3 linked regions of the Duganella dendranthematis genome follow. The protein of the gene in region 1 interacts with the protein of each later gene in a pairwise test. Links are inferred from orthologs where the notes say so. Each region holds a gene or a part of one and is shown in the gene's direction. Other genes may lie near its edges. The genes, in order: recO, ssb and recR.

Region 1 (4,129 bases):
AGAACATTGTCGGTAAGGCATTCTTTGTCTGGATGAACCTGGGTAATCTGCGCCGTATCGGTGGCATCCATTAAAAGGGACTAAGATGCACAAACGACAGCAGGGGATTTCGCTGGTAGGGTTGATCGTGGTGCTGGCGGCGCTGGGCTTCGTGCTGATGCTGGGCCTGAAGATTGTGCCGACCTACATGGAATACCGCGCGATCAAGAACGCCATCGCCACCGCCAAGGCCACCGGCGGCGGCGTGATCGAGATCCAGAAGTCGTTTGACGCCAGCGCCACTGCCGGCTACATCAGTTCGATCAGCAGCCGTGACCTGATCATTGAAAAAAACAATGGCGAGACCGATATCAGTTTCGCCTACGAGAAGAAAATCCCGCTGGTCGGACCGGCCAGCTTGCTGCTTGAGTATGAAGGCACCACCGCCAAAAGTGGCGCCACACCCGCGAAAACCGAATAAAGAACCGATCACATAATGAATCTCCAGTTATTGCAAACTCGTTTAGGCTACACGTTCCAGGATGCTGGTCTTCTGCAGCAGGCCTTGACGCACCGTAGCCACAGCAGTGTGCATAATGAGCGGCTGGAATTCCTGGGCGACTCCATCCTCAACTGCGTGGTGGCGTCCATCCTGTACGACCGGTATCTGGACATCGACGAGGGCGACCTGTCGCGCCTGCGCGCCAACCTGGTCAAGCAGCAGTCGCTGTTCGAAATCGCCCAGAAGCTGGAGCTGTCCCAGTTCCTGCGCCTGGGCGAGGGCGAGCTGAAATCGGGCGGCTTCCGCCGGCCGTCGATCCTGGCCGACACGCTGGAAGCGCTGCTTGGCGCCATCTTCCTCGATGGCGGCTTCGAGCCGGCGCGCACCGCGATCCGCTCGTTCTACATCCCGATCCTGGATTCGGTCGATCCGCAAACGCTGGGCAAGGATGCCAAGACGCTGCTGCAGGAATTCCTGCAGGCGAAGAAAATCTCGCTGCCGCTGTACAACGTGATTGCCACCCATGGCGCCGCGCACAGCCAGGAGTTCGAGATCGAATGCCTGGTGCCCAAGCTCGGCATCCAGGTCTATGGCCGTGGCGGCAGCCGCCGCGCCGGCGAACAGGCGGCCGCCAAGCTGGCCCTGGCCGCCGCCGAGCTGGCCGTGCAGAAAACCCCGGCCACCGCCCGCAAGTCCAAGCCGCGCGCCGCCCAGCTCAAGCTGGCCGGCATTGCCACCGTGCAGAGCAGCGACGCACCGTCGCCGTCTGCCAAGGCCGCCAACAAATAAAAGAGAATTACCATGACTACCGAAACGACCTCCGCCAGCAATTACCGTTGCGGCTATATCGCCATTGTGGGCCGCCCGAACGTCGGCAAGTCCACGCTGATGAATACGCTGATTGGCGCCAAGGTCAGCATCACCTCGCGCAAGGCGCAGACCACGCGCCACCGCATCACCGGCATCCAGACCTATGACGACGCACAGTTCATCTACGTCGATACGCCGGGCTTCCAGACCCGTCACGCCAATGCGCTGAACAAGACGCTGAACAAAACCGTCACCAACACGCTGATCTCGTCGGACCTGATCCTGTTCGTCATCGAAGCGGGCACCTTCGGCCCGGCCGACCAGCAAGTGCTGGACCTGCTGCCGACCGAAGTACCGGTGGTCCTGGTGATCAACAAGGCCGACCGCGTGAAAGACAAAGCCGCGCTGATGCCGTTTGCGCAGCAGGTTGCCGCCAAGTTCAACTTTGCCGCCATCGTGCCGGTATCGGCCAAGCTGCGCTTCCAGCTGGATGGCCTGGAAAAAGAACTGAAACGCCTGCTGCCGGAGAACGAAGCGATTTTCGGCCCGGACGACATCACCGACCGCAGCGAAAAGTTCATGGCGTCGGAAATCGTGCGCGAAAAGCTGTTCCGCTTTGTCGGCGACGAGCTGCCATACACCAGCACCGTGCTGATCGAACAGTTCGAGCAGGAGGGTGATCTGCGCCGCGTGTTTGCCGCCATCCTGGTCGAACGCGACACGCACAAGTCCATGATCATCGGTAACAAAGGTGCGCGCCTGAAGGAAGTGTCGACGCAAGCGCGTCTCGACATGGAAAAGCTGTTCGGCGGTCCGGTGTACCTGGAAATCTGGGTCAAGGTCAAATCCGGCTGGGCAGATAACGAAGCGGGCCTGCGCGCTTACGGCTACGAGTAATCCCTCACCAGCATGTCCTCCACGCCAGACGCCACCCTAGACGCGCCGCAAGCTGCGGCGCCGGTGGCTGCTGCGCCAGTCGCACCCGCATCACCATCGGCACCAGCCGCATCATCGGCGCCCAAGCGCCCGCGCGCGCCATCGCGCGAGCGCACCATCGGCACCAAGGTCGCCGGCCAGCCGGCCTTCGTCCTGCACAGCTATCCCTACAAAGAAACCAGCCTGATTATCGACCTGTTCACGCGGGACTTCGGCCGCGTGGCCTTGATCGCCAAGGGCGCCAAGCGGCCGCACTCGCAATTGCGCGGCGTGCTGCAAACCTTCCAGCCGCTGTCCAGCAGCTGGGTCGGCAAATCCGAACTACGCACGCTGACCGACGCCGAATGGGTCGGCGGCATGCTGCCGCTGGAGAAAACCGCGCTGCTGTGCGGCTTCTACCTGAACGAACTGCTGGTCAAGCTGCTGGCGCGCGACGACGCCCACCCGGCCTTGTTCGACCACTACGTCTCCACGCTCAACCAGCTGGCGCACAATGAGCCGGCGTCCATCGTCTTGAGAAAATTCGAACGGGCCTTACTTAAAGAGACAGGCGTGGCCGCCGATCTGGCGCGTTGTGTGGAAACGCGGCGCGCGGTGCAGGCCGACGTCACCTACGTGGTCGATCCCGAGCACGGACCGCGTCCCGAACGCGCCGCCGATCCGTGGCCGCGCGTGGCCGGCAAGACGCTGCTCGACATGGAGTGTGAAAATTACGAAGACATCGCCACGCAAGCCCAAAGCAAGCAGCTGATGCGCTTCCTGGTCGCGCACCACCTGAATGGCGCGCCGTTGAACACCCGCCAGATCCTGATCGATCTTAGTCAGCTATAAATCCAGTTATAAGAGAAAAAACAATGAGCTTCCTGCAACCGTCCGGCACCATCATCGACCTTGGCGTGAACATCGACCACGTGGCGACGCTGCGCAACGCGCGCGGCACCCAATACCCGGACCCGATCCGCGCCGCGCTGCTGGCCGAGCAGGCCGGCGCCGACTGCATCACGCTGCACCTGCGCGAAGACCGCCGCCACATCAAGGACGCCGACGTCATCGCACTGGCGCCGCAGCTGATCACCCGCATGAACCTGGAAGCGGCCGTCACGCAGGAGATGATCGACTTCGCCTGCCAGATCAAGCCGGCCGATGTCTGCCTGGTGCCGGAAAAACGCACCGAAGTCACCACCGAAGGCGGCCTCGATGTCGCCGGCAACTTCAACGCCGTCGAGCGCGCGGTCAAGCAGCTGCAAGCCGAAGGCATCCGCGTCAGCCTGTTCATCGACGCCGAAGAAGCGCAGATGGACGCCACCGCCGCCCTCGGCGCGCCGGTGATCGAACTGCACACCGGCCGCTACGCCGACACCGAAGGCGCCGAGCAGGCGGCCGAACTGGAACGCATTCACCGCGGCGTGCTGTATGGCGTCGGCAAGGGCCTGAAGGTCAACGCCGGCCACGGCCTGCACTACACCAATGTGCAGGCGATCGCTGCGATTCCGGAAATCGCCGAGCTCAATATCGGCCACGCCATCGTCGCGCACGCGGTATTCGTCGGCTGGGAAAACGCCGTGCGCGAAATGAAGGCCATCATGGTCTCGACCCGCATCGGACGTACGCTGTGATCTACGGCATCGGCACCGACATCTGCAAGATTCCGCGCATTGAGGCGGCGCTGGAGCGTCACGGCGACCGCTTTGCGAAAAAGATCCTCGGGCCGCAGGAGATGGCGAAGTACCTGGCGCGCAAGGCCAAGAATCCGGTGCGCGGCATCCGCTTCGTGGCGACCCGTTTCGCCGCCAAGGAAGCCTTCGCCAAGGCCATCGGCCTGGGCATCCGCATGCCGATGACCTGGCCCGCCGCGCAGATGCTGAATCATCCGAGCGGCAAGCCGATGATCGTCTGCAGCGG
Region 2 (4,344 bases), 2.1 Mb from region 1 along the record:
GCCGCCGGGCCGAATACGCCGATGACCGCGCTGGTCGTCGAAAAACATAAACACAAAGGGACGGACGGCCGCAACGCCACCGTCTCTATCGCAAGGAAAACACCATGAGTGGAGCAGGAAAAATCATGCTGGTGGGGATTGGCCCCGGCAGCGTAGAACACATGACGCAGCGCGCGCGCGACGCCATCGCCGAAGCGGATGTGGTGATCGGCTACGTCACCTACATCAAGCTGGTGGCCGATCTGATCGAAGGCAAGGAGATCATCCGCAAGTCGATGACCGAAGAGCTGGACCGCGCCATCAGCGCGCTGGAAGCGGCGCGCGCCGGCAAGAAGGTGGCGCTGATTTCCTCGGGCGATGCGGGCGTCTACGGCATGGCCGGTCCGACCTATGAAGTGTTGTTCCAGTCCGGCTGGACGCCGGACGATCCGGTGCAGGTGGAAATCATCCCCGGCGCCTCGGCGCTGAACAGCTGCGCCGCGCTGGTTGGCGCGCCGCTGACGCACGATTTCTGCGCGATCTCGCTGTCCGACCTGCTGACGCCGTGGCCGACCATCGCCCGCCGGCTGGACGCTGTGGCCATGGCCGATTTCGTGGTCGCGCTGTACAACCCGAAGAGCGGCCGCCGCACGCGCCAGATCGTCGAAGCGCAGCGCCTGTTCCTGCGCCATCGCCGCCCGGACACCCCGGTGGCTATCGTCAAGAGCGGTTACCGCCGCCGCCAGAACATCGTCTTCACCACGCTCGATTCGATGGCCGAAGCCGACATCGGCATGCTCAGCACGGTCCTGATCGGCAACAGCAACACCTTCGTGCGCCACGGCCTGATGGTGACGCCGCGCGGCTACGCCAACAAGTACGATATGGAAGAGGGCGGCGCCACGCGCGAAGGCGAGAAGGCAGGCCGTTCGCTGTCGACCGGCCTGCTGGGCTGGCTGGAAACGCTGCAGGCCGAACACGCGGCCGGCGACAGCATCGAGACGCTGGCCGCGCGCCACCGCCTGCCGGCCGACTATATCCGCGACACGTTGAATGAACCGGTGGAGGCCGAAGCCGCCGCCAGCGAGGAGAGCGAAGCATGAGTGACGCCGTCATCAAGCCGAAAATCGGCAATTACTACCGCCACATCCTGATCTGCACCGGCCCGCGCTGCGCCCAGGACGGCGCCTCGCAGGCGCTGTTCGACAGTCTGGGCGACAAGTTCAAGGCCGCCGGGCTGAACGAAGGCGAGTTGCGCGTCAAGCGCAGCCGGGTCAGCTGCTTTGCCGCCTGCAAGGGTGGTCCGATCATGTGCGTGCAGCCGGACGGCACCTGGTATTACAACGTCACGCCGGAAAATATGGACCGCATCATCGACGACCACCTGTGCAACGGCAAGCCGGTGGAAGAGCTGGTATTTCACCAGGCGGGCAACACGGATTTTGAGCGATAACAAAATCACTGCGCTCGGATTCTAGGGTTCAAAGTCAAAAGTGAGATAAACTTCTAGTTTGGTCGAACACATTGGAGTTTTAATAAAATGGCATCAGTCAACAAAGTCATCATCGTCGGCAATCTGGGTCGCGATCCTGAAATTCGCTACATGCCTAGCGGTGATGCGATCGCCAACATCGCCGTGGCGACCTCGTATAAATCGAAAGACCGTAACACCGGTGAGCAGAAAGAGCTGACCGAGTGGCACCGTATTTCGTTCTTCGGCCGTCTGGCGGAAATCGTCGGCCAGTACCTGAAAAAAGGTTCGTCGGTCTACGTCGAAGGCCGTCTGCAGACCCGTAAGTACACCGATAAAGATGGCGTAGAGAAATACGCAACCGACATCATCGCGGAAAACATGCAGATGCTGGGTGGCCGCGCAGGTGGCGGCGACGCCGGCATGGACGATGGCAACAGCTACGGCGGTGGCGGTGGCTACGAAGCCCCACCACAGCGCCAGGCTCCGGCCCCGCGCCCGCAGATGGCGGCCCCGGCGCCAGCACCACGCCCAGCCCCGCGTCCAGCACCGAACTTCTCGGACATGGATGATGATATTCCGTTCTAAAGCAGCTTAGCTTTGGAAAATACAAATCCCCATAACTCGTTGAAGTTATGGGGATTTTTTACAATTTAGGGCCGGATCATTTGCAGACGTAGGCCTTGCCGATCCATTCGCTGGTCATGCTGGTGCCTTGCTGCGACCACACCACGTCGGTGGCTTTCAGTCGCACGGCTTCGTTCATGGCTTTGGCCTTGGCGTTCTTGGTGCCGATGCCGGCGCTCAGACCGACAAATACCGAGTCGGAACCGTAGACCGGTCCGGCCAGCTTGCACGACTTCACTTCGCTGTCGTTGACTTCGCGGAGGTTGTTGGGCGTGACGGTGGTGCAGGCGGTCAGGACTGCCAGGCTGCCGAGGCAGGCCAGTACGCGTTTGATGTTGTTCATGATTTCTTTCCGTCAGCGTGATTATTGAGCGGCCTGGCTGGCCAGTACGTTGCCTTTTTTGTCGACCAGCTCGACCTTGAGGATCTGCGCCTGCACCACTTTCTTGCTGACGTCGGCGTCCTGTACATAGCCGTACACCACCAGGTGCATGGACTCGTACTTGCTGCGTAAGCCTTCGATCACGCGCGCCTTGTCTTCTTCCGGCACGTTGAGATAGCGGAAGCTGGCACCGTTGTTGAAACCGATCTTGTAGCTGCTGTTGTCACCAAAGTAGCGGTACGATCCTTTCTCCCACACCGACGAATCGAGCGGGAAGCCTTTTTTCTCGAAGTCGTATTTCTGCACCGGGCTAGGGATGTCCAGCTTGACGTAGCGCTGCTGCGCCGCCTGCGCCACGCCGGCATCGATCTTCAGTTTCAGCGCTTTCAGCAGGTCGTTCTTCTTGAACTCGTCGGAGGCGGTGGCGTAGTCGCGCGAGTAGCTGGTCGCCACTTCGTTGTAGTCGATCGGCATGCCGGCCACGCCGAGGTAGGCGAACATCAGCTGGTTGCCGCTTTCGATGTCGGTGTAGCTGCTGGCCGGCGTGTTCGGATCGCCTTTCGGCAGGGCGGCGCGCGCTTGTTCCTTGGCTTGTTCGGCCATGACGGCGGGTTTGGCGGCGTCGGCCAGATTCGGCTTGGCGTCGGCGCCGGCCGGTGCGGTGGTGGTCTTGTCGCCGCAAGCGGCCAGCAGGGCCAGCGTCAGCAGGCTGGCGGCAGGGAGGAGACGGAATGAGTGGCGCATGGTGTTTCCTTGATCAAGTAGAAGTGGGTTCAAGCCTTGGCGGCGAGGAATTGGATGGCGCTGCGGCCAGCCAGGTACAGGCTGGCGGCCAGCGACAGGTAGCCGCCGATGCCGACGGAGATGGCGCGCATGGCTTCGCGCAGCATTTCGTTGCCGATGTTTTCGGCCATGCGCCCGCCCTGGCCGCCGCCGAACATGCTGGCGGCGCCTTGCGCCTGCTTCAGGCTGTCGCTGATGCCGAGGTAGACCATCAGTGCTACCAGCAGCATGAAGGCCAAGGGCAGCAGGCCGCCCAGGTGCGCCCGCTTGTCCTTCCAGACTTGCGGCGCCAGCGGGGCGATCAGGGCGACGATGCACAGGAAGGCGTAGATGCCGCCGCCAGCGCCGCCGCCGGCGTCGCTAAAGCTGGTCATCAGCGTGGCGGGCGAGTTGAGCACGCCGAGGATTTTCCAGAAGGACAGTCCAACGCGGTAGCTGGACGAGATCTGGATCGCGATGGTGTTGAGGAAGAACCAGCCGGCTACCAGTGCCGCCATGGCGACCAGGGTCGGCACGCCGAAGCGCGCGGTCAGGCCGGCAGCCAGTTCGCCGCCCTTAGCCTTGGCGGCTTGCATCGCCAGCTCCGCCTGTTCCTTGGCCAGTTGGGTGTCGGCCACCGGGATCACCGTGCGCAAGGCGCCGGAATCATCCAGGTCGGCTTCGACCACCAGGCCGACCTTGGGCGGCGTGTCCGATTTCCAGTGGGCTTCCAGCGTGAATGGATGCTGCACGCCGTCGATACTCAGCAGACCGGGGCCGGCGTTGGTGTCCCGCAAAATCTTGCCGCGTTTTTTCATGATGCTGTTTCTCCTCTCCAGTTTCAGTGCCGCACACGCAGCCTGTCGCGGTGTTATTCGTAGGGCTGGAGAGCACGGTTCAAATTATTTTTTGTTTTTTGTATGTTGCCAAAAGATGATGATCTGACCCTATAATGTTTCTCATGATTACCAATCCCAGCGTCATAAAATTTCGTCGGAGGCCCGCTTGAGTACGCCCACGCTGGCGCCCAGCGAGCTGCTGGCGGCCATGGCCGGTGGCGACCAGCGCGCGCTCGATGCGCTGTATCGCGGCTGGTCGCGCAAGGTGCGGGTGTTTGCCCATG
Region 3 (4,253 bases), 4.4 Mb from region 1 along the record:
CGATTGCCTACGCCGCCGGCGAAGTCACGCTGGATGCGGTGCAGGGCATGCTGGGGGCGCTGGATCAGTCGTATCTGATTCGTCTGCTCGATGCGCTGGCGGCGCAGGATGGCGCCGATCTGCTGGCGGTGGCCGATGAGATGGCGGCGCGCAGCCTGTCTTATAACGGCGCTTTGCAGGATCTGGGCACCTTGCTGCACCGGATCGCGCTGGCGCAGACGGTGCCGGCTGCGTTGCCGGACGACTTGCCGGAGTATGCCGATATCGTGCGTCTAGCCGCTGCGTTCGATGCGGAAGAGGTGCAGCTGTATTATCAGATCGCGGTACATGGCCGCAACGAGCTGGGCCTGGCGCCGGATGAGTATGCCGGCTTCTCGATGACCTTGTTACGGATGTTGGCCTTTCGTCCCGGCGTAGGCGGGGCAGAGGGACAAGCGCCTGCGGCGCCGGCGGTATCGCGCCAGGCGGCGATGGCGTCGGCGCGTGCTGCGGCTGGAGCCGGTGCAGCGCCGGCCCGCGCGGCCGCCAATGTCCAGGCGAATCACGCCAGCGTGGTGCCGCCGTCGGTCATCGCCGGCGCGGCCGCCATGGCGCGCAATGATGCGGCTGCCGCTGCGCCACGCACTGCCGCTGCTGCGGCGCCGGCCCCTGCGCCGCAAGCCGCCGCACCGGCGCCGCGAGTCGCATCGCCAGCGCCGCAAGCCGCCGCGCCAGCTCCCGCGCCGCAGGCTGCGGCACCGGCACCGGCACCGGCACCGGCACCGGCACCGGCACCGGCTTCCGGCGCGCCGATCAGCACCGCGCGCGCCGCCATTACCGCAGCTTTGGAGGCTGCACGCGCCGCCTCCCGCCCCGGTGCGCGTTCGTCCGCCCCTGCGCCAAGCGCGCCAGCCGCGTCCGGCGCTGCGCCTGCGGCACCAGTCGCCGCGCCGCCGAGTGCCGCGCCGCAAGCACCTGCTGCGTCGTACACGCCGCCCGCCGCACTTTCGCGTCCCGCACCGTGGGAAGACATTCCGCCAGCCGCCGATGGTGGCGCGGCGGTTCTGGAAGCGCCTGTCCGCGTGGCGCCGCCAGTGGCCGCACCGCAGCAGGTCGCGCCCGCCCCGCAGGCCAGGCAGCAAGCCGTTGAAGACGACGTACCATCCTGGGTCACCGAATTCTCGGACGACAGCGCAGTTGCCGCGCCAGCTTCATCGCATCCCTACGCGCCGTCGCCATCGGCGGGACAGCCTGAAGACCCGCACGCCATCGCCATGCCAGCCCGCGCCGCGCCGGCGCCCGCCAAGGCGCCGTACGCCTACGTGATCACGCCAGTCCCGGAACTCAACTGGGACGGCAACTGGCCCGCCGTGGCCGCCGCCTTGCCACTGCGCGGCACTGCCCAGCAACTGGCGATGCAAGCCGAGATGGTGAGCTGCACGTTTGAAGGCAACGCCGCCGTGTTCACGCTGCGCGTGCCGATCGAAACCTGGCGCACCCCCGGCAACCTGGAAAAACTGACCACCGCGCTGACCGAACGCTTCGGCCGCACGGTGCGCGTCGATAGCGAACTGGGCGCCGTCTGGTACACCGGCAGCGCCGAGGCGCAGGCCTACCGCGACGCCTGCCAGCGCGCTGCCGAGGACATCGTCGCCAACGATCCTTTTGTGAACAGCATGATCCGCGAACTGGATGCCTGGGTGGTCCCGGGCACCGTGGTGCCGCCGCAGTTTAGTGCGGCAGCGGCCGGCTGATCGCCATCTTTATCTAACACTCGGAGAACTCCATCATGATGAAAAACCAACTCGCCGGCCTGATGAAACAAGCCCAGGCTATGCAAGACAATATGAAAAAAGCCCAGGAATCGCTGGCGCTGATCGAAGTGGAAGGCCAGTCGGGCGCCGGCCTGGTCAAGGTCGTGATGACCTGCAAGAACGACGTCAAGCGTGTCTCGATCGACCCATCGCTGCTGGCCGACGACAAAGACATGCTGGAAGACCTGGTCGCCGCCGCCTTCAACGACGCCGTGCGCAAAGCGGAAGCCACCGCCGCCGAAAAAATGGGCGGCCTGACCTCGGGCATGAACCTGCCGGCCGGCTTCAAGATGCCTTTCTAAGGAACCATGGCCAAATCGCTGGAATTCCTGACCGAGGCACTGCGCCGCTTGCCTGGCGTCGGCCCCAAGTCGGCCCAGCGAATGGCGTTCCACCTGCTGCAGCATGACCGCGAAGGCGCGGACATGCTGTCGCGCGCGCTGCACCAGGCGGTCAACGCCGTGCACCACTGCGCACTCTGCAATACCTTCACCGAAGAAGAAGTCTGCGACACCTGTAACGACGAGCAGCGCGACCGTCGTCTGCTGTGCGTGGTCGAGACGCCGGCCGATCAGCTGATGATCGAGCAGACGCTGACCTACAAAGGCCTGTACTTCGTGCTGATGGGGCGGCTGTCGCCGCTGGACGGCATCGGGCCCAAGGACATTCACTTGGAAAAGCTGGTGGCGCGCGCCGCCGATGGGCTGGTCACCGAAGTGGTGCTGGCCACCAATTTCACCAATGAAGGCGAGGCTACCGCGCACTACATCAGCGAAATGCTGAAGGCGCGCGGCTTGCACGTCAGCCGTCTGGCGCGTGGCGTGCCGGTCGGTGGCGAACTCGAATATGTGGACGCCGGCACCATCGCCCGCGCCATGCTGGACCGGAGAGCGACTTGAGCAAGAACACTTCCGGCCCGTTGGCCGGCATCAAGGTACTGGAACTGGGCACGCTGATCGCGGGCCCTTTTTGTGCGCGCATGCTGGCCGAGTTTGGCGCCGAAGTCATCAAGGTCGAATCGCCCGATGGCGGCGATCCGATCCGCAAATGGCGCGTGCTGAAGGACGGCACCTCGCTGTGGTGGTCGGTGCAGTCGCGCAACAAGAAATCGCTGACCCTGAACATGAAGCATCCGCAGGGCCGCGAGATCGCGCGCAAGCTGGCGCTGGAAGCCGACATCATCATCGAGAATTATCGCCCTGGCGTGCTGGAGAAGTGGGAGCTCGGCTACGAACAGCTGAAAGCGCTCGATCCGTCCATCATCATGGTGCGCCTGTCCGGCTTTGGTCAGACCGGGCCGATGAAGGATTTGCCGGGCTTTGGCGCAATCGGCGAATCGATGGGCGGGCTGCGTTATGTGTCCGGCCATGCCGACCGGCCGCCGGTGCGCGTGGGCGTGTCGATCGGCGACTCGGTGGCGGCCCTGCACGGCGTGATCGGCGCCATGATGGCCTTGCGTCACCGCGACGCCACCGGCGGCAAGCTGAAAGGCGAGGGCCAGATGGTGGACGTGGCGCTGTACGAATCCGTGTTCAACCTGATGGAATCGCTGGTGCCGGAGTTTGACCATGCCGGCGTGGTGCGCGAGCGGACCGGTGGTTCGCTGCCGGGCATCGTGCCATCCAATACCTATACCACCAGCGATGGCGAGAACATCGTCATCGCCGGCAATGGCGACGCGATCTTCAAGCGGCTGGCGCTGGCCATGGGCCGCATTGACATGGCCGGTGATGCCGAGCTGGAGCGCAACGATGGCCGCGTCAGGCACACGCAGATGATCGACGACGCCATCCAGGCCTGGTGCGACACGCAGACCATCGACAGCGCGCTGGCGGTGCTGAAAGCGGCCGACGTCCCGGCTGGCAAAATCTACTCGGTGCGCGACATGATGACCGACCCGCAATTCCTCGCGCGCGAGATGTTCGAGCAGCATCAGTTCGCCGATGGCACGCCGGTCAAGCTGCCGGCCATCTCGCCCAAATTATCAGCGACGCCGGGTCACACCAAATGGCTGGGCCCAACGCTTGGCCAGCATAACGACGAAGTCCTGCAGTCCCTGGGCTACACCGCCGCCGCCATCGCCGCCATGAAGCAGGATGGGGTGCTGTAGTTCACACCGTAGCGAGCGCGGTTTGGCTGGCCAGCATGCGGTGGATTGTGTCGGGCGGCGAGGGATGGCCGAGGTAGTAGCCTTGCACCATGTCGCAGCCGTATTGTTCCAGCAGCACCAGCTGGGCGTCGGTCTCCACGCCTTCGGCCACGACGGCCATCTTCAGCCCGTGCGCCATGGCGATGATGGCGCGGGTGATGGCGGCGTTTTCGGAGTCCAGCGGCAGCCCGCTGATAAAGCTCTTGTCGATTTTCAGCGCGCGCACGTCGAAGCGCTTGAGGTAGTTCATCGACGAGTAGCCGGTGCCGAAGTCATCGATCGACAGATACACGCCGATGCCGCGCAGCTGT

The links.
Region 2: the proteins of recO (region 1) and ssb interact in binary tests that used the Escherichia coli proteins (3 or more experiments, as listed by UniProt). The link is inferred for Duganella dendranthematis from one-to-one orthologs.
Region 3: the proteins of recO (region 1) and recR interact in binary tests that used the Escherichia coli proteins (3 or more experiments, as listed by UniProt). The link is inferred for Duganella dendranthematis from one-to-one orthologs.

What each region holds. Positions count from the first base shown.
Region 1 is NZ_CP051684.1:59,232-63,360, reverse strand. Bases 1,375-4,129 are described here. They hold recO (DNA repair protein RecO), read left to right. Parts: upstream 1,375-2,200; coding sequence 2,201-3,058; downstream 3,059-4,129. Other genes in these bases: acpS (holo-ACP synthase), read left to right, coding at 3,840-4,129; pdxJ (pyridoxine 5'-phosphate synthase), read left to right, coding at 3,082-3,843; era (GTPase Era), read left to right, coding at 1,375-2,188. Also shown: lepB (signal peptidase I), read left to right, coding at 1-74; HH213_RS00335 (DUF4845 domain-containing protein), read left to right, coding at 86-460; rnc (ribonuclease III), read left to right, coding at 545-1,270; more of era, read left to right, coding at 1,283-1,374. UniProt on the Escherichia coli protein: Involved in DNA repair and RecF pathway recombination.
Region 2 is NZ_CP051684.1:2,167,972-2,172,315, reverse strand. The notes cover bases 309-3,278. They hold ssb (single-stranded DNA-binding protein), read left to right. Parts: upstream 309-1,519; coding sequence 1,520-2,038; downstream 2,039-3,278. Other genes in these bases: HH213_RS09915 (hypothetical protein), read right to left, coding at 3,233-3,278; HH213_RS09920 (DUF4852 domain-containing protein), read right to left, coding at 2,442-3,203; HH213_RS09925 (hypothetical protein), read right to left, coding at 2,115-2,420; HH213_RS09935 ((2Fe-2S) ferredoxin domain-containing protein), read left to right, coding at 1,079-1,432; cobJ (precorrin-3B C(17)-methyltransferase), read left to right, coding at 309-1,082. In the rest of the region: HH213_RS09945 (cobalamin biosynthesis protein), read left to right, coding at 1-108; more of cobJ, read left to right, coding at 105-308; more of HH213_RS09915, read right to left, coding at 3,279-4,039; HH213_RS09910 (RNA polymerase sigma factor), read left to right, coding at 4,227-4,344. UniProt on the Escherichia coli protein: Plays an important role in DNA replication, recombination and repair. Binds to ssDNA and to an array of partner proteins to recruit them to their sites of action during DNA metabolism. Acts as a sliding platform that migrates on DNA via reptation.
Region 3 is NZ_CP051684.1:4,461,556-4,465,808, forward strand. The notes cover bases 1,018-3,896. They hold recR (recombination mediator RecR), read left to right. Parts: upstream 1,018-2,101; coding sequence 2,102-2,692; downstream 2,693-3,896. Other genes in these bases: dnaX (DNA polymerase III subunit gamma/tau), read left to right, coding at 1,018-1,733; HH213_RS20435 (YbaB/EbfC family nucleoid-associated protein), read left to right, coding at 1,769-2,095; HH213_RS20445 (CaiB/BaiF CoA transferase family protein), read left to right, coding at 2,689-3,896. In the rest of the region: more of dnaX, read left to right, coding at 1-1,017; more of HH213_RS20445, read left to right, coding at 3,897-3,903; HH213_RS20450 (putative bifunctional diguanylate cyclase/phosphodiesterase), read right to left, coding at 3,905-4,253. UniProt on the Escherichia coli protein: May play a role in DNA repair. It seems to be involved in an RecBC-independent recombinational process of DNA repair. It may act with RecF and RecO.